Regions from separate parts of the Paenibacillus hubeiensis genome, predicted to be linked through region 2. Evidence: riboswitches for the same ligand, from Rfam matches in the RefSeq annotation. Region 2 holds a riboswitch; the other holds the start of a gene.

Region 1 (15,030 bases), on a different contig from region 2:
GCCTCAGGGCGCGTTCTATGCGTTCCCGAGCATTCAAAAGACGGGGCTCAGCTCGGACGTATTTGCCGAACGCCTATTGACGGAGAACAAGGTAGCCGCCGTGCCAGGAAACGTATTTGGGCCTCAAGGTGAAGGGTTCTTGCGGTGTTCCTATGCGACATCTGTCGCGCAGTTGAATGAGGCATTGGATCGGATTGGAAATTTTGTCCATAAAGTGTTGAAAGAGGGATAACAGATTGTAGCAAAAGCTGTTGATGTTACATTTCGGATATACGGAAAAAATAACTTTCTTTTACAAGATTTTATGATATAATTTCATTTTGAAATAAGTTTTCATAAAATTGAAATAAAATCCATTCCAAGGAGGGTTAGCTTTGTTCTGTGTTGAATATGATTTACCGACGAATCGTGGACATTATTTGGCAGAAGGCGATCATGGCGACCGATGGTCGGTGAACCCTGACCACGCATCTTTGCATAACGTTTCCTTGGAAGAAGAGATCCATATGTTGCGATGCAAAATGGAACAGTTATTTTTGGAGGAGAAATCCTTCACTTCGGATATCGTTATTGAAATCAGCAGCTTGCTCGATCTGAAAATCAACGAATATTACATGAAGCAGAAACCGACAAAAGGCAAATAATTTTGTCCTTGAGCGAAAACGTTACCTGTAAGGAAATGAGACCCCCATCCGGGGTCTTTTTTGATGATCGTTGAGAAAAGACAAATGATACAAAATGGTCTTGTAAAAGGCATAAGAGGCCTGGACGGGCACGCTGTTTTTGCGAGTGGGATAATTGTGATATATTTGTAGTTAGGAGAATAGAGGGGGAATGGGGATGAAAAGGTTTTGGGGAATGCTGTTCATCGTTTCGATCGTTTTGATGCTGTCCGGATGTGGCGGCAAGGATGGTTTTACCATTTTCATCATTGATAATCAAGGCAATCCGTCGGTCATTTCCGAACAGCTGCAAACCAATTTGCAGCAAAAACTGGGTGAAGAACCGAAGGTTGAAGTCATTACTAGCGCGATGTACGACGTGCAAAAAATTTTGGTCGAGTATGCGGCCGGTGGACATGACATTTTCATCTTGCCTGAGGCAGACATGAAACAATATGGAAAAAGCGGGTCCAATGTTCCGCTGGAAGATACGTTTGATGCCGAGAAATACAAACGGGGCGTGTTTGACGGAGGCGTCCTGGTTGAGCAGGGCGAGGGAGACAACGGTTCCGACATCAAAACAGAATCTCATCTCTACGGTATTCCGCTGGAGGAGATGCAAATGTTCAAGGACGTGAAATATGCGGCCAGCAATTTGTTTGCCACGATTCCGGTGTCCGCTTCCAATGTGGATGAGGCCAAAAAAGTTTTGAAGGCGTTGACAGAATAAGAGAGCTTCCATTCAAACACATCGACAGAGGAGGAGAGCGGATTGCTGATAACGGTCACAGGCGGCGTCGGCAGCGGCAAAACCCGGTTTGCCCTCGACTATGCAGCCCGGATTAGCCGGGAAGGGATCTATTTGTCCACAGGCGACCATGATCCAGTGAATCCGGAGCTGCCGTCCGCTCATTACCGGGCCATATCGGCAGTGAAAGGGCCCCAATTGGCCCAGGTTATTGATCAGATCAACCGGGAATCGAATCTTTATTTGGCGGATCAGCGCATTCTTATTGTGGATAGCCTAACCGCATGGATGGCGGCGAGCTTCGACGTCTGTGACAATCTGAACGAACAGAGGAACGATACCCAGAAATTGCTTGGCGCATTGCTTTCGTACCAGGGAAAACTGCTCGTCATTACGAACGAAATGCATGCATCGCTGCAACCTTCCGAGAAAGAGCGAGTTTTCGCAGCTCGCATGGCGTCCGTGAACCGGATGCTTCAATCTCACTCGGATCGGATGTTTATGCTCGTTTCAGGGCTGGCCATTGATTTGAAATCACATGCGCTGCGATATGAATAAATGTTGAACCCATGCAATAAGCCTCGGCCATTCCACTTAGGGAGGGACCGAGGCTTTACTCATGTATATCCGTATCTATTTAAGCGAGTTTGTTACTTGCGGGATTTGATCCGTTTGATCCACCAGATGACAAAAATAATGGCGGCAATCGCAACAATGACATAAACAACCAGTGAATAGACATCCATGAACTCTAAAATGCTCTCCCACGATGCGCCAAGCGCGGCGCCGACCGAAACAAGGATGATGTTCCAGACCAGTGTGCCAATCGTTGTAAAGAGAATAAACAGGCCAAATTTCATGTTGGACATGCCTGCCGGAATGGAAATCAGGCTGCGAACCAGCGGCACCATGCGGCAGAACAATACCGTCCATATCCCATACTTGTCGAACCAAGCATCGACGCGGTGGATATCTTCCTTCTTGATGCGCAGGATATGGCCCCATCGATCCACGATTTTTTCCAGGCGTTCAACGTCGATCAGCAGCCCGATGCCGTACAGGATGATGGCACCAAGCACCGAACCGATCGTTGCCGCGATAATAACGCCGGGAAGGGTGAGGCCGGTATAGGTGGTCATAAATCCGCCAAAAGGCAAAATAATTTCCGAAGGAATGGGCGGGAACACGTTCTCCAGGGCAATGATCAACGCAATGCCGATGTATCCGTATTGTTCCATGAAATCGGTGATCCAGTTTTGCATAATCGTCTCCTCTACTATAAAATGACATAGATTTGGCGCGCATTCGCAGAACATACCAATTGTGGTATACGTATAGGGCCTGAGGTTGGTTTCTGAAAATTTGCATTTCCGTCACACCCGCAGGTCAAGTATACTGGTAAAGTTGAGGACAAGAAGAATGTAGTCGATTTTACCCATGCTCATGGGAACGCTGACGTTAAAGATTTAGCCAATGGAGGGATCAAGATGGGCATATATACAAGAACCGGTGATGAAGGGCAGACTTCGGTGATCGGAGGACGAGTGGTCAAGGACGACGATCGGGTGGAGGCTTATGGCACGATTGATGAGTTGAACTGTTTTGTCGGTCAGGCCATCAGCCTCATCGATGATGCAAAGGGCTCGTTCGAAGACCTGAAAGAACAGCTGTCGGAGATTCAACAGGAGCTGTTTGATTGCGGCTCCGATCTGGCGTTTGTCAACATTACGGAAAATCGGTATAAAGTAAAAGACGACAAGGTTGCGCGGCTGGAGCAATGGATTGATCTGTTCGATGCCGAAAATCCGAAGGTGGAGCGGTTCATCATTCCTGGGGGCACCCATCTGTCTTCTGCGCTTCACGTATGCCGCACCGTGTGCCGTCGTGCCGAACGCCGGGCAGTCACGCTAGGGCAGCATACCGACATCAATCCGTCTGTGCGTCGTTACTTGAACAGGCTGTCGGACTATTTCTTTGTGGTTGCCCGGACCGCCAATGCAAGACAGCAGGTACAGGATGTTGAATACGTTCGCAGCAAAAAGGTTTTCCGCCGCAAAGAGGCAAAGAGTGAGGAATGAACGGCAAAGGAATGAAAAGGAACCAATGAACGGTTATTACACACCAATCACATACACGGTATCCGAGCAGGAGGAAGGTTGGCTGCTGAAGACGGTGCTTCAGCGACGCCTTCACGTATCGCGCAAACTTCTGTCACGACTGAAGCTGACAGAGCACGGCATTATGTTGAATGGAGAGCGAGTGTATATCAGCGTCAAGGTGGCTGCAGGAGATCTCGTCGAAATTCGGATGGAGCACGAGGAGTCGGATGATATTCTTCCCGAAGAACTGCCTTTTTCCATTTTATATGAGGATGAGCACCTGCTGATCGTAAACAAGGATGCAGGCATCATCGTACATCCTACGCATGGTCACTATACGGGAACGTTGGCGAACGGCGTCGTGCATTATTGGAAAGCCAAAGGCGAACGTGTCCGTTTTCGTCCGGTGCATCGGCTGGATCAGGAAACGTCGGGCGTGCTGGCCATTGCCAAAAATCCGTATGTTCATCAGCATGTGTCGGAACAGATGATAGCAGGCACGGTAGACAAGCGTTATATCGCTTTTGTGCACGGCAGCCCTACCCCGGAAGAAGGGACGATCGACGGTCCGATCGACCGCGACCCTGAGGAGCCGCATCGCCGGATCGTCACGCCGGACGGTTACCCTGCCCGTACGCTCTATAAGACATTAGCGAAATGGGATGGAGGAACGGCGAGCGAAGTGAGCCTTAAGCTGGAAAGCGGCAGGACGCATCAGATTCGCGTGCATATGACGTCGATCCACTGCCCGCTGATCGGGGACAGCATGTACCAAACATTGCCGGACGCGGGCATTGACGCCCGAACGGTGGCCTTGCGAGCTGAGCGGGACGGTTGGATCGATCGGCAGGCTTTGCATGCATGCGAGCTGTCGTTCGAGCATCCGATTTTGCGTAAGCGAATGACGTTCCATGCCCCGCTTCCTGCAGACTTGCAGGATCTGAAGCAGCGCTTGCAGCAAGAGAACGAGAATACGGAGGAACAGGAATCATGAGCCGATTGAAAGTATATCAATATGCCAAATGCGGCACCTGCCGCAAAGCGGTCAAATGGCTGGAAGGCAAGGGGCACGAGTTGGCATTGGTGCCGATCTTTGACGTCCCTCCTTCCGAGGCGGAACTGAAACAACTCATCGAGCTGAGCGGGCTTGACGTGAAGAAGTTTTTCAACACCAGCGGTGAGGTCTACAAGGAGCAGCAGCTCAAAGACAAGCTTCCGGGCATGTCGACGGACGAGCAAATTCGTTTGCTTGCATCGAATGGCCGCCTTATCAAACGTCCCATCGTCACGGACGGAACAAAGGTCACTGTCGGATTCAAGGAAGAGACGTTCGAGCAGGTATGGAGTTAGGTTTGAAGCATGCCCTGATCGACAAGACGTTTCCGGTATCGTCCAAAAAACAGGGCTTTTTTGGCTGGCCGCCGCTTGGCGGAACTATGCTATAATGTTAGAATTATAGCGGTCATTTTTTGATATAGAAGACAGGAGAGATTAATTCGAAGTGAATCAACGTAATGAACCTACTTTGTTGCTGGTAGACGGTATGGCAGTGTTGTTCAGGGCGTTCTATGCGACATCTGCGAGCGGATATATCAGACGTACAAAGGCAGGATTGCCGACCAACGCGGTGTACGGGTTTATCCGTTACTTCTGGGATGCGGTCCAGACTTTTGGGCCAAGCCATGTCATCTGCTGCTGGGATATGGGAGGCAAGACGTTTCGCGGTGAAGAATATGCGGCATACAAAGGGAACCGGGCGGAAGCGCCGGATGATCTTATTCCCCAATTTTCGCTGATTCGTGAGGTCATGGACAGTCTTGGCGTTCCGAATATCGGGGCTCAAGGCTTTGAAGCCGACGATTGTATCGGTACCCTCGCCAAATACTACACCGAGCAGAACAACATGAACGTCATGGTGTTGACCGGGGATCATGACATGCTGCAGCTGATCAATGACCGGACAAGCGTGATCATCATGAAAAAGGGACACGGCAATTACATGGTATACACTCCCGATTCCTTGATGGAAGAGAAGCAGCTTGCCCCGCGTCAGATCATTGACATGAAGGGTCTTATGGGCGATGCCAGCGACAATTATCCGGGCGTTCGCGGCATTGGCGAGAAGACGGCGCTCAAACTGGTGCAGGAGTACGGCTCCATTGAGGGAATTTTGGATAATTTGGATCAATTGACGCCTTCGGTCCGGAAAAAGATCGAGAACGATCTGGACATGCTTCATTTATCCCGCAGATTGGCAGAGATTCATTGTGAAGTACCCGTAGCTTGCGCATTGGATGTATGCGAGTTCCAACTTGACCCGGATGCGGTCATGGACAAATTCGAGCAACTTGAGATGAAGAGCCTCGGCTCTTGGATGGGAGTGGCGACAGGTTGAGCAGCATGAACACGCGAGGAATCGGCAAAAAGTGGTGGACCGGGGCAATGGCCCTGATCCTGGCTTTGCCGGTATTATTGTCAGGAGCCGTGGGCGCTCCCGAAACAGCAGAAGCCAAAGCGGCAATCAGCACCAAAGTACAAAAAGTGAAAACGGCAGGACGCACCTTTACGGTGCAAACGGTCAGCATTCCGAAAGGAACGCCGGTGACGGTGGGACTTGCCAAAAAACAAGTGGGACAGACGGCTACGCTGCCATCGATCGTAAAGGCTTACGGTGCGCAAGCCGCGATTAACGGAGCTTTCTTCGAGGCCTATAACGGGGCACCGGACCCATACGGCATGTTGATTGCCAATAGCAAAGTGATACATATCGGAAGATACGGAACAAGCATCGGTTTCAAAGCGGACGGCACGGCGATCATGGATTCATTGCAGGTGAGCCTGACGGGCAAGGTTACCGGCAAAGACGGCAAGCCGCGCAGCTGGTACGCTACCTTTGTCAACCGCACGCCTGCGGCAGATGCCAACATCAGCATGCTGTATACGCCGGAGCGAGGCGGCAAGGTCGGATTCAAAGGCGGGATCGCCGTGGTGATCGAAAAGGGGATCGTGACCAAGAAATTAACAAACAATAACGTCTCCATTCCGAAGAACGGGTCGGTTCTGGTCTTTACAGGCACGCTGAAGTCCATGGCGGACCGTTTTGATGTGGGCTCTGCCGTAGAGATGAACTATAAATACACGAATGCCTCAGGCAAGGAAATTCCTTGGGGAGACGTTGTGACTGCGGTAGGAGCCGGTCCGCGTTTGGTAAAAGACGGGAAAGTGGCGGTCAATCCGGTGAGCGAGGGCTTTAAGGATACCAAGATTCTGAACGCTTCAGGCGCTCGAAGCGGAATCGCCATCATGGCGGACGGCTCCGTAATGCTGGCTACCGTTCCGGGAGCCACGATCAAGGAGTGGGCTGCCGTCATGCAGAAGCTTGGAGCCAAACAAGCGATGAACCTGGATGGCGGAGCCTCTTCAGGCCTTTATGCCGGCGGCAAGATGCTGACTTCCCCCGGGCGGTTGCTTAGCAACACCCTTGTATTCGGCGGTTCGGTGAAATAAAACGGAGAAGCATAGGAGGTTGTCATGATGAAGATGACGCATCATCCGAAGTCAGATCAGGCTGGCCCAGCCGTGCTTGCGGTCAACGTTGGGCAGCCCCGGCCGCTGCCTGGCCAGAAGCGGGAAGTTTTGAGCGGCATCGTGAAAACGCCCGTGTCGACACAGGTATTCCTGTCGTTCACCGGTTTGGCCGGGGATGGCCAGGCCGACCTGGTGCACCATGGCGGACCGGACAAGGCCCTCTGCGTATATGACTACAGCCGTTACCCGGCTTTGGAGCAGCTGATGGATCGCAGGCTTGACTGGGGGGCATTTGGTGAAAATCTGACGGTGACGGGCTGTCCGGAAGAAGTGATTCGGATTGGCGACGTGTTTGAACTCGGTGAAGCCGTCGTACAGGTCAGCCAACCGAGGCAGCCATGTTTCAAATTGGGCGCCAGGTATGATTACAAAGAGCTTCCGGTCTATTTTCAGGAAAGCGGGCATACCGGATTTTATTTTCGCGTACTCCGTGAAGGTGAAATCGGCCCTGGCTCGGCGTTTAGACGTGTGACCACGGATGAAACATCGATGACCGTAATGGAAGCCAACCGGATCATGCATCAAGGAAAGCAGGATGCTGCTGCGATGCGTTCGCTTTTGACTATTTCCGCGTTGTCGGATAGTTGGAGAGAGACATTGCTTCAACGGCTGGACAAGCTGGACAACGAAAACAACTGATGATCTGAATGGGAGCGTGACTGAATTGACGATTTTAGGTGCAATTGAAGCAGGTGGTACCAAATTTGTGTGTGGAATTGGGACAGAGCAAGGCGAGGTGCTTGAACGGGTAAGTTTTCCGACGACAACGCCGGAAGAGACGATGGCTCAAGTCATCGCTTTCTTTGAAGGCAAAGATATTGCGGCGCTTGGGGTAGGATCCTTTGGACCCATCGATCCGATCGAAGGAAGTCCGACCTATGGCTACATTACGACAACGCCAAAACCGCATTGGGGGCAGTACAACCTGATCGGCAAACTGAAAGAGCATTTCGACGTGCCAATGACGTTTGATACGGATGTTAACGGGGCAGCATTGGGTGAAGCTACTTGGGGGGCTGCTCAAGGGTTGGACAGCTGCTTGTATATCACCGTGGGGACAGGCATCGGGGCAGGTGCGGTCGTCGGGGGCAAAATGGTTCACGGTTTATCCCACCCGGAGATGGGACATATCGTGGTGCGCCGTCATCCAGAAGATGCGTATGAAGGCTTCTGCCCTTATCACGGCGATTGCCTGGAAGGGTTGGCAGCAGGTCCGGCGATCAACAAACGTTGGGAGCAACCGGCTTATGAACTGTCGCCGGACCATAAGGCGTGGGAGCTCGAAGCCCATTATCTGGCACAGGCATTGATGAACTTTGTGCTGATCCTCTCCCCGCAAAAGATCGTTATGGGTGGCGGGGTCATGAAGCAAGAGCATCTCTTCCCGATGATTCAGGGCAAATTGCAGGAGCTTCTGGCTGGATACGTCCAGCATCCTATGATTCAATCCGAAATCGATCAGTATATCGTTCCGCCTGGACTGGGCGATAACGCGGGCTTGTGCGGTTCGCTTGCGCTTGCGAAATTAGCATTGGAAAAATAGGTTTGTTCTATTTGCAATATAGAAATAATGCCTCTTTTTACCTTCGAAACGGTTGACGAATTTTTCCAATATGGTATGATATGAACAACAGCATAGCACGGTTGATGAGGAAGCACCTCTCTTGCATTACATTGCAGGAGGGGTGCTTTTTGTGCTGCCCATCAGCATGATGGCCTGGCATGGTGTCTGGTTGGCTGTGCTCTGCTACAACATAAGGAGGAGTCCAAGATGGAAATTATTTTCATGAACAGATTAACCAGAATGTTCGAGCAGGAAGAGCAGCCTGCCCAGTTGTGGATCGGTGAAGAAGAGGGAAGCTGGCAGTTGGTGTGGAGCCGTTATGAAGCAGGGGATCGCGAGGATATGGTCTGGTACGAGGGGGATTCATGGGACGAATTGCTGCATGTTTACCGCCATCAGTTGGCTACGCGCATGGGTGAAGGGTATCGACCGCTGCTGCAAGGCTTGTTTCATGACGGCGACGAGTTGAAAGATCGCGGTTATGGCGGACAGCGTCTGCAATGTTACAGCGAATTGCACAGCAATGAGGTGTTGTATGAGGATCTTTGCGCCTGGCGCAGGCAACGAGCCGCTTCGGACCGCAAAGCCCCGTATTTCATCGCGACGAATCGCTTGCTCCGCATGATTAGCGCATATGTTCCTCAAACGTTGGAGGAGTTGATGCAGCTCCCGGGCGTGGGCGAGAGCAAAGCGTCCGAATACGGCCAAGAGTGGCTCGAGCATACTCATGGCTTGCAGCGATCCCATGGTTTTCCGCTCGATTGGGTATATGCTGAGCTCAAGGAAGAAGAATACGAGAGTTGGCTGTACAAACAGAAGGAGCATAAATACAAGCAGGAACTGGAAAAATTTACGACGCGCAAACTGGTGCTTGAAGGCATGAAAGAAGGACTTACTTTGGAAGAGATCGTCAACCGGTCCGGTTTGTCGCGCAGGGAACTGATTGAATGGCTTGAAATTTTGGATGACGAAGGATACGACACGGATTCCTTGCTGGATGCCGAACTGGCCGTGATGCCCGAGGAAGAACAGGAAGCAGTGTGGAATGCGTATGAAGTGCTTGGCGATTCGTTTCTTAAACCTGTGATGCAGAAAGTATATGGCCCGGACAGACCTAGCGGAACGAATTTGGAGCAAGTGTACGAGCGTTTGCGCATGATTCGCATTCGTTTTCGCCGCTCTGCAGAAACCGCGAAAAATGCAGGATAACACCGGGAGAACGGAAACGGGAGGGGTGTTGTGACGGAGGCAAAAAAAAGACGAGGCATACCCGAAACCAGGGCTGCCTCGTCGACCGTTTGACAGTTGCATAGGTTGTTCAAATCCAGTCTTTTTTGCGGAAAATAAAGAACATGCTCAAACCTAAAGTAATCATGATGCCGATGACGACGAAATAACCATATTTCCAATCGAGCTCAGGCATGTTCGTGAAGTTCATGCCGTAAATTCCGGTAATGACTGTCAGCGGCATAAATACCGTCGTAATGGCGGTAAACACACGCATGATCTCATTCGCGCGGTTGGCGATGCTGGATTGATAGGCTTCGCGCAAGTTGCCCATAAGATCCCGGTACGTTTCGAATGTCTCCGATATTTTAACGGCGTTCTCGTAGATGTCGCTGAAGTATTTCTGCAGCTGATCATCGATGAGACGCAAATCTTTTTTGTTCAGCGTATTGATGACCTCTTTCTGAGGTCCCAGTACTTTTTTCAACCATAAAATCTCACTGCGAAGCCCGATGATTTCGTTCAGGTGGGATTTTTTGGTGTGCATCAGAATGTCTTCCTCGAGCTTCTCGATGCGGGCCTCGATCCGATCGCCCACCGTGAAGTAATTGTCGACGATCAAGTCGATCAACAAGTACAAGAAACGGTCCGGCGTGTTGGCTTCCTGTTCCCATAAGATGGGCTTCAGTGTACGCAGCTCGCTGACCTTTTGTTTGGTCACGCTTATAATGAAATGTCTGCCCAAAAACAGGTTGACAGCCCGCAAGAAGATTTCTTCATCATCGAATCGAATGCTGTTAATGACGATAAAATAATGATTTTCGTAAATTTCGATTTTTGGACGCTGTTCGTCCTCGCTAAGGCAGTCCTCCACCGCCAGATCATGGATCATGAACAGGGGCTGGAGCACCGCCAAATCGTCAACGTCTGCATCGATCCAGTAGAATCCCTCTGCTGGTGGCGTCAGCGTTTGTTCAATATCGTCCACCGGGATAAATACACCGTTGTTTACCAACCGGATTTTCATCGTTATCCACTCCTTCTGCACCCGCCACTATGGCGGATCACTCTTGAATTAGGGCGCAAAGGAACAGATCAGCCGGTCGGCAGCGGGGTCTGGAGATCAGACGGGATGACTTGGTATCCAAACGGAATAAACGTCCCGCTGCCGGCATGCTGATGTCAATTCACTATGCAGTTTGCTGGAACTCGTCTGCCAATCAGGCCTCGGGTCGCCATCCATTGAATATGTCACCTCTCACATAAGGGTATGCAACACTTGTCTAGTATACCGCTCGTACATGGTGCTTTCAAGCGTAAAAATGTGTCGATTTTGGCGCCACACAGCAGTCTATGAATGTAGGGAACAAACGGTTCCGCTTCATAAAAACAGACCTGCAAACATATGCTTGACGAGTAGGCGTTATTGTTTTAAAGTATACGTTAAACATGCTATCAACAATTGAATACGGCGAAATCTTATCAAGAGTAGGTGGAGGGACTGGCCCGATGAAACCCGGCAACCGGCGGCATAACCGCACGGTGCTAATTCTTGCAGCGACTAAGTGCACATACATTGAGGCACTGTTGTTACTGAGAGATGAGAGAGGCGCATATCCGTTTTACATATGACCTTTCTCGGAGTCCGAGGAAGGTCTTTGTTATAATTATCGGAATGACTGGGCTTTGGGCATCCGATTGTTCTGGTATATGCACCGACTTCTCAGCACTGATTTTCGCTAAGCAATTTAAGGCTGTCCCGTAGACGACAAGGGCTGCATGTGGACATTGCGTCTGCGCTCGGAGACCAGCTCTTGGCAGCTAAGCCTGCATCTATCTATGCTTAAGGAGGAGTTACACACCATGCCGATCAAAATACCAGATGCCTTGCCCGCAAAGGAAGTGCTTGCGGGAGAGAACATTTTCGTAATGGATGAATCGTCTGCTTACAAGCAGGATATTCGCCCATTGCGCATTGCTATTTTAAACCTGATGCCGACCAAAGAAACAACGGAAACCCAATTGCTCCGCCTTGTGGGGAATACGCCGATTCAGGTGGACATCGTGCTGGTGCATCCGAAATCCCATACCTCCAAAAACACGTCTCAGGAATATCTCAACCTGTTCTACAAAACGTTTGACGAGATTGAGCATCGCCGTTTCGACGGCATGATCATTACCGGCGCTCCAGTGGAACAGATGGATTTCGAAGACGTGAACTATTGGAAGGAAATCCAGGAGATTTTCGAATGGACCAAAACCAACGTTACGTCGACCATGCATATATGTTGGGCTTCGCAGGCGGGCTTGTATCATCATTTTGACGTGCCGAAAATTCCGCTGGCCGAAAAATGCTTCGGCGTTTTCCCGCACACGGTGAACAAATCCCATGTTCCGCTCCTGCGCGGATTTGACGAAGTGTTCAACATCCCGCATTCCCGCCATACGGAAGTACGGCGCGAAGATATTTTGAAAAACGACAATCTCGAAATTTTGTCCGAGTCGGAGGAGGCAGGCGTGTTCCTGGTAGCCACCAAGGACGGCAAGCAAATTTTCGTGACAGGCCATGCCGAATACGATCCTCTTTCGCTGAAATGGGAATATGATCGTGATGTGGCCAAAGGATTGAACATCGATCCGCCGAAACATTACTTCCCGAATGACGACCCTTCCCGTGTTCCTCCGGCAACCTGGCGGGCGCATGCAAACTTATTATTCTCTAATTGGCTCAATTACTATGTGTATCAGGAAACCCCTTACGATATTGGTCCGCAAATTTAATTGTGATAACAGGAGGATGCAGCAATGGAAGACAACAAGCTGAAAATTGAAAGTCGACTGGCCCAAATCGGGTCCGTCAATGAACCGGTCACGGGCGCGGTGAATTTTCCGATCTATCAATCAACGGCGTTCCGCCATCCAAAGCTGGGGCAGAGCACCGGGTTCGATTATATCCGCACGACCAATCCGACCCGCAAAGTGTTGGAGGAAGCAGCAGCTGCATTGGAATCCGGCGATGCCGGGTTTGCGTGTAGTTCGGGCATGGCTGCCCTGCAAACGATCTTCTCCCTGTTCGGACAGGGGGATCACCTAATCGTTTCGCTGGACCTGTATGGCGGAACGTATCGCCTGCTGGAACGGATTTTATCCCGTTTCGGCGTAACTGCCAGCTATGTAGATACCAATGACCTCGCGGCGCTTGAAGAAGTGCGCAAACCGAATACAAAGGCGGTATTCATTGAAACACCGACAAATCCGCTGATGATGATCACAGATATAGAGGCCGTTAGTGCTTGGGCGAAAAGCCATGGTCTGTTGACCATCGTCGATAATACGCTCTTGACGCCGTTCTTCCAACGTCCGATTGAGCTTGGAGCCGACATCGTCATCCACAGCGCGACCAAATATTTGGGCGGTCACAATGACGTGCTTGCCGGTCTGATCGTAACGAAAGGCGAGCAATTGTCTGCCGAAATGGCATTCCTGCATAACTCCATCGGTGCCGTGTTGTCCCCGAGCGATTCTTACCAGTTGATGAGAGGGATGAAAACGCTGGCTCTCCGCATGGAACGCCATGAGCACAACGCGTTGACGATTGCGAAGTATTTGCTGGAGCATCCTGCAGTGGCCGAAGTGTTCCATCCCGGTCTGTCGGATCATCCAGGCCATGAGCTGCAAAACAAACAGTCCAGCGGTAACACCGGGATTTTCTCCTTCAAGGTGAAGGATGCCCGTTATGTAGAGCCGATCCTGCGCCATATCAAGCTGATCGCTTTTGCCGAAAGCCTGGGCGGAGTCGAATCGTTGATGACGTATCCTACCGTGCAGACACATGCCGACATCCCGCTTGAAATCCGCGACGCCGTCGGCGTGGATGACCGTTTGCTTCGCTTCTCCGTTGGCATCGAGCATGTGGATGACCTGATTGCCGACCTGGGCGGTGCGCTTGAGGCAGCGCAGCGCGAAGTTGAAGGAGGGGAAAGCCATGAGTGAGCAGAACCATAACGGGAACGAACAGGCAAGCGAGCTGAAATTCGATACCAAATTGCTTCATTTCGGCGATGAGGTGGACAAGGCCACCGGCGCATCCAGCGTGCCGATTTATCAGGCTTCGACGTTCCATCATTTCGATATTCACAATCCGCCGCAGCATGACTACTCCCGTTCGGGCAACCCGACACGCCAGGCGCTGGAAGATTATATTGCCCTGCTGGAAGGCGGCGTACGAGGCTTTGCCTATTCATCGGGCATGGCGGCGATCTCCAGCGTGTTTATGATGTTTTCTGCCGGGGACCATGTCATCGTGACGGAAGACGTATACGGCGGCACTTACCGCCTGCTGACGTCCATTTTGAACCGGATGAACATTGAGACGACATTCGTGGACATGACGAACCTCGGCGAGGTGAAGGCGGCAATCAAGCCAAACACCAAAGCAGTATATATTGAAACACCGTCCAACCCGACGCTGAAAATTACCGACATCGGCGCGGTAGCTTCATGGGCTCAAGAAAATAACCTGATCAGCATTTTGGACAACACGTTTATGACACCTTATTACCAGCGCCCGATCGAGCTTGGCGTTGATATCGTGGTGCACAGTGCGACCAAGTTTCTGGGAGGACACAGTGACGTGCTGGCAGGTCTTGCCGTTGCGCGTACGGAGTCGCTGGGACGCCAGTTGAAACAGCTGCAAAACGGTCTGGGAACCGTTCTTGGCGTACAGGAATCGTGGCTGCTCATGCGCGGGATGAAAACGCTGGGCGCACGCATGGCGCACAGCGAACAGAGCACGGCCAAACTGGCCGCATGGCTCAGCGGACGCAGTGACATCGAGGCTGTCTTCTATCCAGGGCTGCAGGAGCATCCCGGGCGCGAAGTGCATGAGCGTCAATCGAGCGGATATGGAGCCGTTGTATCCTTTGACGTAGGGTCCGGTGAGCGTGCCAAAGCCGTATTGAACCGCGTGAAACTTCCAATTGTTGCCGTGAGTCTCGGAGCGGTCGAAAGCATCCTGTCCTATCCTGCGATGATGTCGCATGCCGCCATGCCTGCCGAAGTACGGCGTGATCGCGGCATTACGGACGGATTACTCCGGTTCTCCGTCGGGCTTGAGGATATCGACGACCTGATTGCAGATCT
Region 2 (15,030 bases):
ATCAGCCAGTTGTCCGGGGGGCAGCAGCAGAGAGTATTTCTGGCTCGCGCCCTGGTGCAGGACGCTGACCTGTACTTCATGGATGAGCCGTTTGCCGGCGTGGACGCCACGACCGAGAAAGCGATTATTTCATTGCTGGAGCAGCTGAAGCGGCAAGGGAAAACGGTGCTTGTCGTTCATCATGACCTGGCCACGGTGGAGGAATATTTCGATCATGTGCTGCTGCTGAATGGCCGGTTGGTGGCAGGAGGCCCTACCAGCGAGGTATTTGTGCCGGATATGCTGCAGGAAACCTACGGCGGCCGGATTGCCATGATTGGCAGCCGCTCGGGGAAGGGTCAGGTGTAAATGATGGGAAACTGGATCATGACGATTCTGACCGATCCCAACACGAGATGGATCCTGCTCGGGTGTATGCTGCTTGGATTCAGCAGCGGCATTATCGGTTCGTTTACGTTTTTGCGTCGTCAAAGTTTGATGGGCGATACGCTGGCCCATGCGGCACTGCCCGGCATATGCATAGCGTTCATGCTTGCGGAAACGAAGTCGGTTGGCCTGTTTCTCGTCGGTGCCCTCGTTGCGGGCATTATGGCTACCTTTGGCATCACGTGCATTACGCGCTATTCACGCATTAAGCAGGAAACGGCGATGGGCATCGTGCTGTCGGTCTTTTTCGGCATCGGCATCGTCATGTTGACGCGAATCCAGCATGGAGCAAGCGGCAGCCAGAGCGGACTCGACAAATATTTGTTCGGGCAGGCGGCATCCATGGTGCAGACCGATGTATACGTCATGGGCGGCGTATGCCTGATCCTGCTCCTTGCCAGTGTGGCTTGGTTCAAGGAATTCAAGCTGGTGAGCTTTGATCCGGGATTTGCACGGGGGATGGGTTTGCCCGTAGGCATGCTGGAGCACCTGATTCTGCTGCTTACCGTTATTGCTGTCGTAGCAGGGATTCAGGCCGTCGGCGTGGTGCTGGTTGCGGCTTTGCTGGTCACGCCGGCTGCGGCTGCACGCTGCTGGACCGATTCACTGGCACTGATGGTGCTGCTGGCGGGTCTGTTCGGCGCTCTTAGCGGCGCGGCGGGAACGTTGTTCAGCACGATGGTGCCGAATCTGCCGACAGGGCCTGTGACGGTGCTCGCGGCAACGGTCATTTTTGCCGGATCTGCATTACTGGCTCCGCGGCGCGGGCTGCTGGCCAGACGACTGCGGAGCGCGCAGGCGAGATCGGCCTATTTGCGGGAGGAACGCATGGCCTTATCCGGGCTGCCCGTGCAGCGCGCGCAGCAGGAACGAGGTGAATTGTAATGTCCACGTTTTGGATTATTTTAACGGCCATGCTCGTCTCCTCCGCTTGTGCCATTCTCGGATGTTTTCTGATTCTGCGGAAGATGACGATGGTAGGCGATGCCATCAGCCATGCGGTATTGCCCGGCATCGCGGTTGCCTATCTGTGGAGCGGCTCCCGGGATTCGCTCTGGATGCTGCTGGGGGCGACGGCATTTGGCTTGATTACGGTGTTTCTCATCCAGACGCTGCAATCCGGAGGACTCTCCTCGGACGCATCCATAGGGATTGTGTTCACGGCCCTGTTCGCGGTAGGTGTGATTCTAATCAGTCAAAATGCGCAAAACATCGATTTTGATCTCGATCATGTACTATTCGGGGAGATTGCTTATGTTCAGTGGGATACACTGACGCTCTGGGGCATGAATGTCGGACCACGGGCGGTGTGGATGCTCGGCATTACGCTGCTGGTTATTTTGGTCTTGCTGGGCCTGTTCTACAAACAGTTCAAGCTATGCGCGTTCGATCCGGCCCTTGCCGCCGCCTGCGGCATTCCGGTAGCCCTGTTCCATTACGTACTCATGGGACTTGTGTCCATGGCGTCGGTGGCCTCCTTTGACAGCGTCGGTTCCATTCTCGTCGTCGGTATGCTCATCGTGCCTGCAGCCACGGCTTATCTGCTGACAGACCGACTGGGTCGAATGATCGCGTACAGCGTCGTCATCGGGGCCGCTGCCTCCATCGGAGGATATGTGATGGCGTTCGTATGGGATGCTTCCATTGCCGGATGCATGGTGGCTGCCGCAGGCATATTGTTTGTGCTGGCTTTCCTGCTGTCGCCGAGGCACGGCATCGTTTTTCGCTACGCTCGCCGCAAGTCCGCAGCACAATAAGCGCATAAGGCCGCCTGCATTGCAGGCGGTCTTTTTTCATGAGCAATAAAGGTTGCAGCTTCCTTTGTTGCAGGTTGATCATCTGTGGTAAAATGTCGTTAGCCATGACGTCCGAAGCGCCCGCGCATTTGCGGCAGCCGGACGGTCTTTTTGTGAGATCCGATTTCGCATCATAAAAACATCAGAGAGAGAACCAAGGAGGAGTACAACATGGGAGAACCGAAATACAAATTGCTTGCGCTCGACATGGACGGAACGCTGCTGAACGACAACCATGAAATTTCACAAGAAACAGCCAAATGGATCCAGATTGCCATCCGCCGCGGCGTACACGTCTGCCTGTCCACGGGAAGAGCCGTCTTTCACGCTATGCCTTATGCCGTGCAGCTCGGATTGGAAACCCCGATGATCACGGTAAACGGCAGCGAAGTATGGAAAGCGCCGCATGACCTGCATATTCGCCATCTGATGGACCCTGTGCTGATTCGCAAGATGTGGGAGATCGGAGAGAAGTACAATACTTGGTATTGGGCATACTCCGTGGAAGAGCTTTTCAACCGCGACCGCTGGACCCAGGATATCGAAGGAACCCAGTGGCTGAAATTCGGGTTTAACACCGAGGTCGACGAGATTCGCCATCAAATTATGATGGAACTGCAGCAGCTGGGCGGTTTGCAGATGACCAACTCCTCGCCCGTCAATATTGAAGTCAACCCGGCCGGCATTACAAAGGCAAGCGGCGTGGCCGAAGTATGCAAACTGCTTGGACTCGACATGTCCCAGGCCGTAGCGGTGGGCGACAGCTTGAACGATCTGGCCGTGATCGAAGCGGCAGGGCTGGGCGTAGCGATGGGCAACGCCCAGGATCAGGTGAAGGAAGCGGCGGATCTGATCGTCGCGAGCAACAATGAGGATGGCATCGTTGAGGTCATTCGCGATCATATTTTGAAGGGGGAATAAACCTTGCTCGCAACCGTTGGCTGGATTTTGATCGTGCTTCTGTTCGCGGTGGGAATGGCAGGAACGGTCTACCCCGTTCTTCCGGGAGCTATCGCCATTTTGTTCGCGTTTCTGGTCTATGGCTGGTTCTTCAGCTTTGATCCGTTCGGGGTATGGTTCTGGATCTTCCAGATTCTGATCGTCGTGGTGCTGTTCGTCGCGGATTACGTGGTCAGTGCCTGGGGGGTCAAAAAGTTCGGGGGCTCCAAGCTATCCACCACGCTCAGCACAATCGGCGTCATTATCGGCCCGTTTGTGATTCCGGCATTTGGTCTGGTGCTCGGTCCGTTTATCGGAGCGTTTCTGGGTGAGCTGATCGGCGGATCTTCGCCTTCCAAGGCGACCAAGGTCGGCTTCGGCTCGGTCGTTGGCCTGTTCACCAGTACGGTGATGAAAATCATTTTGCAGATCGTTATGATTGTTCTGTTCATTATTTGGGTGGCGAGATTCGCATAGACGTTCGGGCTTGGTGATCCAGGCGGGTGCGGCCCATGTGGGGAAAGAAGGGAAACAGGTTGTCTAAGAAAGAAAGCTTTATCAAAGGAACGCTCATCCTGGCGGCCGCGGCGCTCGTTGCAAGGGTGCTTGGATTGGCTCAGCGCGTGCCGCTGGATCACATTCTCGGCGATATCGGGAATGCATCGTTCACGATTTCCAATACGGTTTATTTAATGCTGTTAACGGTGGCGACGGCGGGCATACCGAGTACACTGAGCAAAATGGTATCTGAACGTTACGCCTTGGGCCGCGGCGGAGAGGCCCGGCAGATTTACCGGGCGGCGCTGATCTTTGCGGCCGCAGCCGGGGTCATCATGTCGACCCTGCTGTGGTTAGCGGCGCCATTCTACGCGACGCACATCTCCAAGGTGCCGGGATCGGTCAGCGCCATCCGCGCGCTGGCCCCTGCATTGCTGCTCTTCCCGGCCATCGCGATGATGCGTGGTTACTTCCAGGGCCGTGGCAACATGACGGCCGGAGGCATATCCCAAATTGTGGAGCAGTTCGCCCGCGTGGGTACCGCGATACTGGTGGCATTTGTGCTGCTGCAATGGAATTACGATGACCAGACGGTGGCCGCCGGGGCATCGTTCGGGGGCGTATTCGGCAGCATCGGGGCGTTTGCGGTGATGCTGTACTTCACCATGAAGCAGCGGCGCGTGGACAGCGCCGCAGCACTCATCGAGGAGCGTTCAGAAAAGCTGCCGCTGGGCGGAATCTATGGGGACATATTCAAATTGTCGATTCCGATCGTGCTCTCTTCCTTGGCGGTTCCAGCCATCAACTTCATCGACACTTCTCTTGTCGTTCCGCTGCTGAGCGGAAGGATCGGTCTGGAAGAAGCGACGGCCGTTCTGGCGGTGCTTGGTATGAAAGCCCAGAGCATTGCCGGAATTCCTCCGATTTTGGCCATTGCGCTCAGCACGTCGCTGGTGCCGGTCATTTCGGCGGCATTTGCCCGCAAGGATGAAGTTCATCTGCAAAGCCAGATCACGCTGGCCCTGCGCATTTCGATTCTGACAGGCCTGCCGATCGTCATTGCGCTGAGCGCAGCAGCGCATTCGATCAACGGTTTGCTGTTCAGCGATCTGGGCGGCACGTCGATCATTGCGGTATTGACGATCGGGACCATTTTCCAGATCACGATGATGACGACGAATGCCATTCTGCTGGGCGTAGGAAAGCCGCGCATTACGATGATCAGCGTGGCGGCAGGCATTATCGTCAAGTTTGTGGCGAGTTTGATTTTGGCCCCGCTGATGGGGATTTACGGCATTATTATGGCCACGGCTCTCTGTTTCCTGGTCATTACGTACCTCAATCTCAGGGTGCTGCGCAAAATCGTTTCCTTCTCCATCATGGGCAACCGTTGGACAGGCCTTGCCGTTACCGTCTTGATCGCAGCGGCGGTAGGATTCGGCGCGAACTGGACGGGCAATCAGGTATTCGGTGCTTTCCTGCCGGCGAGAATTTCCTTCCTGCTGACGTGTATGGTGGTAGGCGTTCTGGTCGTTGCGGTTTACCTGCTGCTGCTGGTCGTGATGAATGTGCTACGCAAGGACGAACTGGGCAGCTATCCGCGAATTTTGCAAAAAGTATTGCGTCCGTTGATGCGGTTCCAGCGCGGACAGGCACAACGTGGGTAAGCAAGGGAGAATCGTTGATTGGAACGCGAATGGGCGTTCTCAGATAAAAATAAAAGAAGGTCCTGTCCGCTCTAGAGCTGGCAGGACCTTTTTTCAATATTTGTGATGAAACGTTGGGCTATATAGGCCGAATTGGAAATTTGCTCAAAAACGGATGGATCAGAAAGAATCTGGAGAAGCGGAGCTAAAAGCTTTCTGTAAGAAAGCTCCATCGAAAGCATACGCTTCGCGTTGATCACTGGATTCTCCAGGATCATCCAACCTAGTGCAGGATGGTCCGGGCATCGTGGGCCAGCGCGGTTTTCAGGATGCCGAATCGATGCTCGTGACTGATCTCGAAGATCCAAGGACGCTTGGGCGTGCTGATGTGAGAGAGGCAGTCGGCGTTCTGCAGCCAATCGTATCTCGGAAGAGGTTCATAAGGCGTCTCATGCCAGACGTCAAGCAGTCTCGGGCTGTACAAGCGCTGTCCTTCCGGAAGCCACTCTTCGTCCATCAGCTCAGCGCTGCTTCGTTGGGAGGTGTTATTCCCCGATTCATGCTGAACTGCGGTGAACAGTCCTGGCCAATATTCGGCGCGAGAGCCTTGATGGGGAACGGCTCGTGCAAATTTCAATACCCCGTCCAGCACCTGATCCATGCCAAATAGCATGGCATACAGGCTTTTGCCAAATGCAATGCGTTCATCCAGCTTGTCGAACCGCTCCAGTACTCGCCCGACGATACCCAAGCCCTTTCCGAGAGGAAATACGATCTGGTTCAGCCCTGCCAGGTTGTGCAATCGGAAGGAAGGGCTGGAGATTACGTTTTTGTGGAAATACGGGTGCTGCACGACCCGGCCTTCAATATAGTTTTGCTCATTAATAATTAATGCCGTGCTGAGCAGCGAGCTGCACTTCTCCAGCCAGAAGCGCTCCCAGAAAGGCGTCATGAACGCCGATACATGAAAATGGGACAATAAATGAAAGCAGCTTCGTCCAAGGCGGCGGCTATGCTGATATAACAACAGTTGCGGATAAGCGTCCTGGAAAATAAGAGCATTGCACCGCTCCAGCAAACGGTACGTCTGCTGCCGGGAGGTTTCGTCTTGCAAATTGCGCATGAGCCCGCTTTGCAGGTCGGTCATGTGATAGCCGCCATTTCGGGACACCATATGGGCAAGCAGCGCCCAGTGCAATTCGGGGCATTCCTCGTAGCAGGCGAGATAAGCGGCGGTTCGCGTAATATTGCTCCGGTTGTGTTCCCGGGTTTGACGGGAGACGTCTTCGAGAATGATGCAATCCTCCTCGCATAGGGGAGCGTTTCTGGCAAGGCGGGCTGCGGCATGGTCTGTGCCGGTTTTGCCAGGCAGCAAACGCCGAATCTCGGAACGCAGCGCTGCCGCGGTATCCTCGTTCCAATCGAGGTCACGCGCAGGGTGCCTGAGCCGTGCGGAGGCATGCCACGCGGCCTGTTTGCCGCGCCATGCTTCGCGGGCCGCTTCCGGAAGGGAGCGCATGAACTGAAGCATGGCTCCGAACGGGGCAGAATCGGTGCCAAGGAACATCATGGCGTACTATCCTTTCTACTGATGGTTATCTTAAGTATGTGCCGAAGAGTTGACTTCCACTCGTCAACATGCTTATGTGTATAAAGAAGAGACATGCTGCTAAAAAAGAAAGGAAGATGCTGTGATGCAACAAATAACGTCCAAACCGGAATTCGACGTAGCTATTCAGTCTTCGCGGCTTACCGTTGCCGTATTCAAGGCCGATTGGTGCGGGGATTGCAAATTCATTGACCCGTTCATGCCGGAAGTCGAGGAAAAATATGCAAACGAACTGACTCTGGTCGAGGTAGACGTGGATCAGGTCGGAACGGTAAGCGAAGAGCAGAACATTTTGGGCATTCCGAGCTTCGTCGCTTACACGGATGGCCGGGAACTCGTTCGTTTCGTGAACAAACTGCGCAAATCCAGAGAAGAGATCGAGCAGTTTTTGCAACGTGCGGTTGAAGTGTATAACACGATTCATAAATAAGCTTTTGGTCGAAAGCGCCATTCCCAACTGAGGGAGGCGCTTTTGTTTTGTCATTTTTAGGGAATGCTGAAAGAAGGCCGCTTGCACGTGATCCGCTTGTCCGAATCTCACCCAGACGTTAACATTTTGTCACAAACCGCGCCGTCAATGACTCTTTTATCCGTTATAATGGATTTAGTTGTGAAATAAATGTCAAAGTAACGAACCTCATGAAGGGAGTCATTCCTTCGCAATTTAAAAATTTAACTGCAGGTGAGAAAAATTGAAGCATTTAACCTTGTTTAAATGGTTGACCGTATTAACCTGTCTTGTCATGTTCATGGCCACGTTTGGTGGCGGCGTCGTTACGCGGACCGAGTCCGGACTCGGCTGTGGCGCCGAATGGCCTCTATGCAACGGCAAACTGGTTCCGGCCCATACCGTTGCCTCCTTGATCGAATTTTCCCACCGTGCCGTCAGTGCGTTGGCAGGGCTGTTGTCCATTGCCTCGTTCGTTGCGTTTTTACGGTTCGGCAAGCCCCGCCGAGATCTGCAATTGTTCTCATTGCTGACATTGTTATTTGTCATCATACAGGGGATCATGGGCGCATTCGCCGTCGTCTTTTCCCAGTCATCGGCGGTCATGGCGCTGCATTTCGGGTTTGCGCTGATCGCCTTTGCCAGCTCGCTCATGATGGCTTTGGGCATTCGCCAAGAGGCCAAGCATGGCGGACTGGAACGTTTGAACAAATATCCGCGAGTGAGCAAAAATTTCCGGAATCTCGTGTGGTTCTCCACCATTTACACGTACCTGGTTGTGTACACGGGGGCTTTTGTAAGCCATACGGATTCGGCTGGCGGCTGTTCCGGATTCCCTCTATGTAACGGGCAAATCGTTCCTGAACTGTCCGGCGGCGTTGCCGTAGCCTTCATCCACCGTTTAGCAGCGGTGTCGCTCGTCGTCGTGATTGCGATTCTGGGGCACTATGCATACCGCAAACATCCGGATAATAAGGAGCTTAGAACGCTGGGTGTGGTGTCGGTTGTGCTGGTGTTGCTGCAAGTGTTTATCGGTTTCCTGATGATGCTTACGATGAATCGTCCGGAAGTGTACATGTTTGTTGCCTTGTCGCACATGCTTGATATTGCCATCCTGTTCGGCATATTGACGTACATGAGTTTTCTGGTATACAAACTGCACAAACCGGTTAATCGGTTCTGATCTGCTTTCCCAAGTCCACCTGCCCTCGTGATGCATCGTCACGGATGCGGGTGGATTTTGTTTGATCCGCACCGGATTCGGGTACGCTATGGTGCAATAGCGCTGTGCGTTTACTCGGTCTCCGGTTGGGGTTATGCTTAAGTTGGGTGGTTGAGACAGATTGGACAAGAGGAGGCATGCTCATGCTGCGAACACTACTGGGTGAACCCCCGCGCCGGAATGAAGGCGTTCTGGAAGAAGCGATCGAAGCGATGGTGGAAACGCTGGAGCTCCTGCAGCGACAGTTGGACCTGAATCAGGACCCGACGCATGATTACCGCAAACTGTATGTTTGGACCCAAGGTTTGATATCCTCGCTGGATGAATTGGAGCAAAGCTGTTTTGCGGCTTCCCATTTTCGGAAAAAGGTGAAAGCAGGCTCTACGGAAGACATGACCGCTGCCGAAAAGGCGGAATATGCGCGCTACGTATATTTCTATAAGGACGGCTTCATTCGCTGTTTCGCCATTTTGGACAAAACCGGAACGGTCATCAACGAAATTTTCGACCTGAATACCTCAAAGGTCAAAGCCCACTTTTCCTACTTTACAGTACTCAGGCAGTTCGGCTATGCTAAAGTTCATGCCGATTTGGCCGAAGCGCTGATCCGGATCAAAGAAAAATACCGCGAACCGATGAGCCGATTGCGCAAGCGACGCAACATGGAGATTCATTACATGAACTGGGAGATGCAAGATGACCTGTGGCAGCTGCATCAAACGCTGCAGGGCAAAGTGCAGCTGGAGGATCTGGACCAGCATCTTCATGAGCTCAGGCAAGGAACGGACATGGTGTGCGAAACTATCAAGACGGCTTATGGCTACATTAATGCCTTGTGGCGTGAGCACGGCTTGAATCGCAAAAACAGCACCCATTAGGGTGTAATATTTACCTTTGACAAACCGGAATACTTGGATTATACTGAGTTCCTATATTCAATACTGATTAAAAATCATATATTCTTATCGAGAGCGGCGGAGGGACAGGCCCGATGAAGCCCGGCAACCGATTTATGGGGTGTGACACGATGTCATTCTTTATAGATGTTAGGTGCTAATTCCTACAAAATGGTGCAGAGCACGATTTTGGCAGATGAGAAGGCATAATCTTTCACGCAAAGAGCCCTTTTTTCTGCAGAGGGGCTCTTTTTTGGTTCGGGGAGAATGCAGATCGGAAGGATCTGCTTGCAATACAGGTTTATGATTACTCGCCAAACGATGATCGGTTTGCTCGGGAGATATGACTAAAGTCGTTTTTCTCGGCTCCGAAGGAGTTTTTCCAGCCTTTCGGGTAAAGATACATGTAATGGCGGGAAGGAGAAGCTATTTTGATTGAATTAAAGGCATTAACCAAAACATACGGCAAAGGCGCCAAAGCAACGACAGCGTTAGCCGAACTCGACCTGACCATTCAAAAAGGCGAGATTTTCGGCATTATCGGCCACTCCGGGGCGGGAAAAAGCACGTTGATTCGCTGCATGAATTTGCTGGAACGGCCGACGAGCGGCGAAGTGTGGGTCGACGGCGTCAATTTAACGGAGCTTGGGAAACAGGGGCTTCAGAAGCAACGCCGCAAAATCGGCATGATCTTTCAGCATTTCAACCTCCTGTCATCCGCGACGGTGTACGACAATGTGGCATTTCCGCTCAAGTTGGCCAATGCACCCAAGGCGGAGATCGACCGCAAGGTCAAAGAGATGCTTTCTCTGGTCGGGTTGGAAGACCACAGCGGCAAGTATCCTGCCCAACTCTCAGGCGGACAGAAGCAAAGGGTAGGCATTGCCCGCGCGCTGGCCAGCGATCCGGCGGTCCTGCTTTGCGATGAAGCGACCTCGGCGCTTGATCCGCAGACGACGGCCTCCATTTTGAAGCTGCTGCTGGACATTAACGAGAAGTACAATCTTACGATCGTACTGATTACGCATGAAATGCATGTCATCCAGAGCATATGCGATCGTGTGGCGGTCATTCACCAGGGAGGCATCGTGGAGCAAGGGCCTGTAACGGAAGTATTTCTCAAGCCGCAGCATGAGGTCACCCGCGATTTCATCCAGCGGGACGATGCCTCGGCGGAGCTGTTGGCAGTCAGCGCACCGGTCAAAGGTGACGCTATGGCTAACGGAGCTTCCCAACTGGTGAGAATCTCTTTTCTGGGAGAAAAGACATATGAAGCCATTCTGTCCAGAACGGTCCGCAAAACTGGCGTGGATTTTGCCATTTTGCAAGGCACGATTTCGACCATCAAACAAGTTCCTTACGGACAATTGACGGTAAGGTTTGAGGGCGAGCCTGCTTCCATCAGGCAGACGATGAACGAACTGGTTGAGCAGGGGCTTGATGTGGAGGTGCTACAATAATGGATTTTTCAAGCATTCGATGGGAAGAGATCAGCCAGGCTACCGTTGAAACGTTGCAGATTCTAGGGGCGTCCGGCCTATTCACGGTTATTATCGGTTTGCCGCTTGGCGTTTTGCTGTTCATGACAGCACGCTCGGCTTCGTCGCAAGTCAAGATTTTATATACCATTCTCTCTATTATCGTTAACATTCTTCGGTCGGTTCCGTTCATTATTTTGATTGTTGCTCTTATTCCGTTCACCCGAGCTTTGGTTGGAACGGCAACCGGCGTGCTGGGCACCATTCCTCCGTTGGTTATTGCGGCTGCCCCGTATTTTGCGCGATTGGTGGAAACGACGCTGCGCGAAGTGGATCGCGGCGTCATTGAAGCCGCTCAGTCCATGGGTGCTTCTACAGGCCAAATCGTCCGTCGGGTATTGCTGCCCGAGGCACTGCCAGGTTTGCTGGCAGGCGTTACGATTACGATCGTGACCCTGGTATCGTACACGGCAATGGCGGGCATGGTTGGCGGCGGCGGGTTGGGTACGCTGGCGATCAACTACGGATACTACCGATATCAAACGGAAATCATGATCGTGGCCGTCATTTTGATGATTATTCTTGTGCAATTGCTGCAAATGGGCGGCGATCGTCTCGTCAAAAAGTTCACCCGGAAATAACACATAGATCAAATTTTAAGGAGAAGGGGTTTTACACATGAAAAAATGGTCCATCGCTTTGCTGAGCCTGATGATGATCGCGGTCCTTGCGGCATGCGGCAACAACAAGGATGCCGACAGCGGCGCAGATAACGCAGGAGGCGCTCCACGTACCGTCGAATTGAAAGTCGGAGCTTCGCCTACGCCGCATGCCGAAATTCTGGAAGCCATCAAACCCGAATTGGAGGCCGAAGGCATCCGTTTGCAAATCGTAACGTTCAACGATTACGTTCTGCCGAACCAACAGCTCGCCGACAAACAACTGGATGCGAACTTCTTCCAGCATCAGCCGTACCTGGATGAGGAGAACAAAGCACGCGGATTCAATCTTGTTTCCGTAACTCCGGTGCACGTTGAGCCGTTTGCGGGATACTCCAAAAAAATCAAATCGCTGGATGAGCTGCAGGACGGCGCGAAAGTAGCGATTCCGAATGATCCGTCCAACGGCGGACGTGCATTGCTGCTGCTGGCCAAAAAAGGCTTGATCACGTTGAAGGACAACAACAACATCTCGTCTACAGTGCAGGATATTACGGCTAATCCGAAAAACCTGGAATTCATCACGCTTGATGCAGCCATGATGCCTCGTCAACTGGATGAAGCCGATCTGGTCTTCATTAATGCCAACTATGCGTTGGAAGCCAACCTGAATCCGGAGAAGGATTCCCTGTTGATCGAAGATTTGCAAGGCAATCCGTATGCCAACATTTTGGTTGCGCGTGAAGATAACAAGGATGCAGATGCCATCAAAAAATTGGCAGCCGCACTGAACTCCGAAACCGTCAAAACATTCATCAAAGAACGTTACAAAGGCGCAGTGGAACCTGCATTCTAAATAGATGCGCAAATCAAACAAGCCGTTCATCGCTGTTCAAGCGACGTCGGCTTGTTTTTGTGCATGGTCATAGAGATGCATTGATGCAATTTATTTTTTTTCCAAATCCGGTTTGGAACGATCGTTCGGTGATGAATCATCCGGATTGGTAGACTGTTGTCCGGCCGCAACTTGTTGATAGGCTTCTTCAGTCGGCGTAAGTTCATCCTGTTGTCCATGTGCATCCGTTGGATTTTTTCTTCCCGTCAATTTGCGGCGAAGCCATCCGAATATACCGACGATGGCGGCCACGATGACGAACCATCCTTTTTTCAGCAATAGCAGCAATCCTAATTTCTTGGCTACGGCAACCCCGGCGCCCCCTAGAATCAGGCCGGTTAACCCCAGCTCGGAAGATTTGTCGACCGACTCGTCGAATTCCTCGTATTTCTCGCCAGCGTTAACATGAAGCTGCCCAAGCACGCTTTCCTCGAACTGCTTGCGATTTTGTTCGAAATGGGCGGTATCCGTAATGAGAATCACGCCGATATATCCTTCGCGTGTCAGTACGTTTACGTTATAGTTGACAATCGGTTGTTGCGCCGCGTCCTTCGCGCCAAGAGAGTAAATCAACTGATGTTTCGCACTCTCGTAAGCAGGCTCGATTTCCCAACCGGTGATGTAGAGCCGATTTTCCGGAGAAGACTTTTCGTTCTGCTCCTCGGTACCGCGTTTGTAGCTGTCGAGAAGCTCTTCGGCATCCAGATTGTCTTTGTCGCTATCATCGATATGTCCCGTGTCGTTGTATTCGAAAATGACATACCAGCTGGACTGCTCGCCTTCGCCGTATAGGCTTCCGATTTCAGTGCCGTTCGGAAATGATTCCGTATCTTCCATAAAACGCTTCGTATTGGTTGCGTCCAAATAAGTCAGGCCGGGTGCGATTTGGAGGGTGGCTTTGTCATCCAGCGATACGGTGGCAGGACCGTCAATCCATTCATAGTCATCTGCGGTGCTGTCGGCAGCACTTTCGGCAGACGCGGTGAGAGCGAGCGGAAATTGCAAAGCGGTCACCAGCATAAGGGCGACAAGGGAGGTCAACCATCTTTTGTTGTTTTTCATTTCGGATTCCTTTCGAGGGCCCCATGCCTGGGCAGGAAAGTGCTGATTACAGCCTAGCATGAGCGTATGTATTATGTCTTTTTCTGTATAGAAAATAATGACTTATCGAAATTAACATATACCTCATACATTAATCAAGGGATAATTGGAAAATTGGGGTTATATTTCCTTCTAAAGTCCTACTCGGTTTTATTTTGTGAATGGACAACATATGAGGATCGTCCCCGCTCCAATGATTTTTTGCAAATATATGCAAGAGCATTTGGAGATGGGGAAGTTGTGAGGGAACGTCAAATCTTTTATACTGAATGAGTGACTGTGTTCTTGGAAGAGGGGGATGGACGTGAAAGGTAAAGTGGCCCTCATAACGGGAAGTGCCAAAGGTCTTGGCAAAATGACGGCACTGCGCCTGGCGGAACAGGGATGCCACATTGCTCTGAATTATGTGCACAGCCAAAGCGAGGCCGAAAGCCTTCAATCCCAGATTATGTCCACAGGCGTGCGCTGTATCGCGGTGCAGGCCGATATTTCACAACCGACAGACATTACCAGGCTGATCGCACGTGTGCAAAATCAGCTGGGCGATATTGATATACTTATAAACAATGCGGGACCGTTTGTCCGGGAACGCAGATGGTTTGCCGATTACTCCGCAGCCGAAATCCAGATGCTTGTGCAAGGCAATTTGCTCGGGCCCATGCTGCTGGACCAGCTCGTGCTCCCGGAGATGCGGCGCAAGAAGTGGGGAAGGATCATTCATTTCGGCTTTAGCCATGCAGGAGAGGCCAGATCATGGCCCCATCGCGCGGTTTATGCAGCGGCCAAGGTAGGCCTGGTTTCGTTTACGAAGACGCTTGCCGTGGAAGAAGCGCCATATGGGATCACGGTGAATATGGTATGCCCTGGCGACATTCGCGGCGCGAACAAAGAAAAGACGATCGATGAAATCCGGGAAATCAAGGATGAAGAAACACCGAGAGGGCGCCCGGGAAGCGGGGAGGATATCGCACGCGTAATCACGTATCTGTGCGAGGATCACTCCGATTTCATTACCGGAAACATTATGGATGTATCCGGCGGCCTGGATCCGATCCGCCCTAATATTTGGCGCGAAGATGCAGAGCAGCATGAGGCCGGGAAAAGCGAGTGATGCGAGCGCAGGCGTTGTAATAAATGTTTCCGCTTGGCTGGTCAGGAGTACAGTTCCGTGACGCAAGGCGAAAAAAGAGCCTCCGCTTCATAAGAAGCGAAAGGCTCTTGAGGTTTATTTCGTGAAGGATTGATTAGAATACTTGGACAACTTCTTCCACACCGTCAACTTCTTCAAGAAGGGCGCGTTCAATCCCGGCTTTCAATGTAATGGTGGAGCTTGGGCAGCTGCCGCAGGCACCGACCAGTTTCAGCTTCACGATGCCGTCCTCCACGTCGACCAGTTCCACGTCACCGCCATCGCGCT

What was found. A riboswitch is a leader RNA that binds a small molecule or an ion and turns the genes downstream of it on or off. The one in region 2 is predicted to bind S-adenosylmethionine.
Region 1: another riboswitch for S-adenosylmethionine. It lies ahead of metA (homoserine O-acetyltransferase MetA); the one in region 2 lies ahead of RSX24_RS20625 (methionine ABC transporter ATP-binding protein).

The regions. Positions count from the first base shown of each region.
Region 1 is NZ_JAVYAE020000001.1:911,108-926,137, reverse strand. It holds gene RSX24_RS04420 (aminotransferase class I/II-fold pyridoxal phosphate-dependent enzyme) at 1-232, shown strand, start outside; gene RSX24_RS04415 (aspartyl-phosphate phosphatase Spo0E family protein) at 375-644, shown strand; gene RSX24_RS04410 (type 2 periplasmic-binding domain-containing protein) at 841-1,392, shown strand; gene RSX24_RS04405 (bifunctional adenosylcobinamide kinase/adenosylcobinamide-phosphate guanylyltransferase) at 1,435-1,968, shown strand; gene RSX24_RS04400 (DedA family protein) at 2,061-2,672, opposite strand; gene RSX24_RS04395 (cob(I)yrinic acid a,c-diamide adenosyltransferase) at 2,898-3,488, shown strand; gene RSX24_RS04390 (RluA family pseudouridine synthase) at 3,514-4,503, shown strand; gene RSX24_RS04385 (arsenate reductase family protein) at 4,500-4,859, shown strand; gene RSX24_RS04380 (5'-3' exonuclease) at 5,011-5,904, shown strand; gene RSX24_RS04375 (phosphodiester glycosidase family protein) at 5,910-7,016, shown strand; gene RSX24_RS04370 (MOSC domain-containing protein) at 7,041-7,736, shown strand; gene RSX24_RS04365 (ROK family protein) at 7,762-8,640, shown strand; gene RSX24_RS04360 (HRDC domain-containing protein) at 8,869-9,870, shown strand; gene corA (magnesium/cobalt transporter CorA) at 9,980-10,915, opposite strand; SAM riboswitch class I at 11,365-11,495, shown strand; gene metA (homoserine O-acetyltransferase MetA) at 11,752-12,669, shown strand; gene RSX24_RS04345 (PLP-dependent transferase) at 12,694-13,881, shown strand; gene RSX24_RS04340 (aminotransferase class I/II-fold pyridoxal phosphate-dependent enzyme) at 13,874-15,030, shown strand, end outside.
Region 2 is NZ_JAVYAE020000008.1:253,722-268,751, reverse strand. It holds gene RSX24_RS20675 (metal ABC transporter ATP-binding protein) at 1-348, shown strand, start outside; gene RSX24_RS20670 (metal ABC transporter permease) at 352-1,311, shown strand; gene RSX24_RS20665 (metal ABC transporter permease) at 1,311-2,183, shown strand; gene RSX24_RS20660 (Cof-type HAD-IIB family hydrolase) at 2,394-3,143, shown strand; gene RSX24_RS20655 (DUF456 domain-containing protein) at 3,147-3,638, shown strand; gene RSX24_RS20650 (putative polysaccharide biosynthesis protein) at 3,698-5,326, shown strand; gene RSX24_RS20645 (DUF2515 family protein) at 5,589-6,875, opposite strand; gene RSX24_RS20640 (thioredoxin family protein) at 7,000-7,344, shown strand; gene RSX24_RS20635 (COX15/CtaA family protein) at 7,607-8,545, shown strand; gene RSX24_RS20630 (Cthe_2314 family HEPN domain-containing protein) at 8,728-9,462, shown strand; SAM riboswitch class I at 9,544-9,683, shown strand; gene RSX24_RS20625 (methionine ABC transporter ATP-binding protein) at 9,912-10,940, shown strand; gene RSX24_RS20620 (methionine ABC transporter permease) at 10,940-11,599, shown strand; gene RSX24_RS20615 (MetQ/NlpA family ABC transporter substrate-binding protein) at 11,637-12,473, shown strand; gene RSX24_RS20610 (DUF2167 domain-containing protein) at 12,564-13,574, opposite strand; gene RSX24_RS20605 (SDR family oxidoreductase) at 13,918-14,724, shown strand; gene RSX24_RS20600 (NifU family protein) at 14,858-15,030, opposite strand, start outside.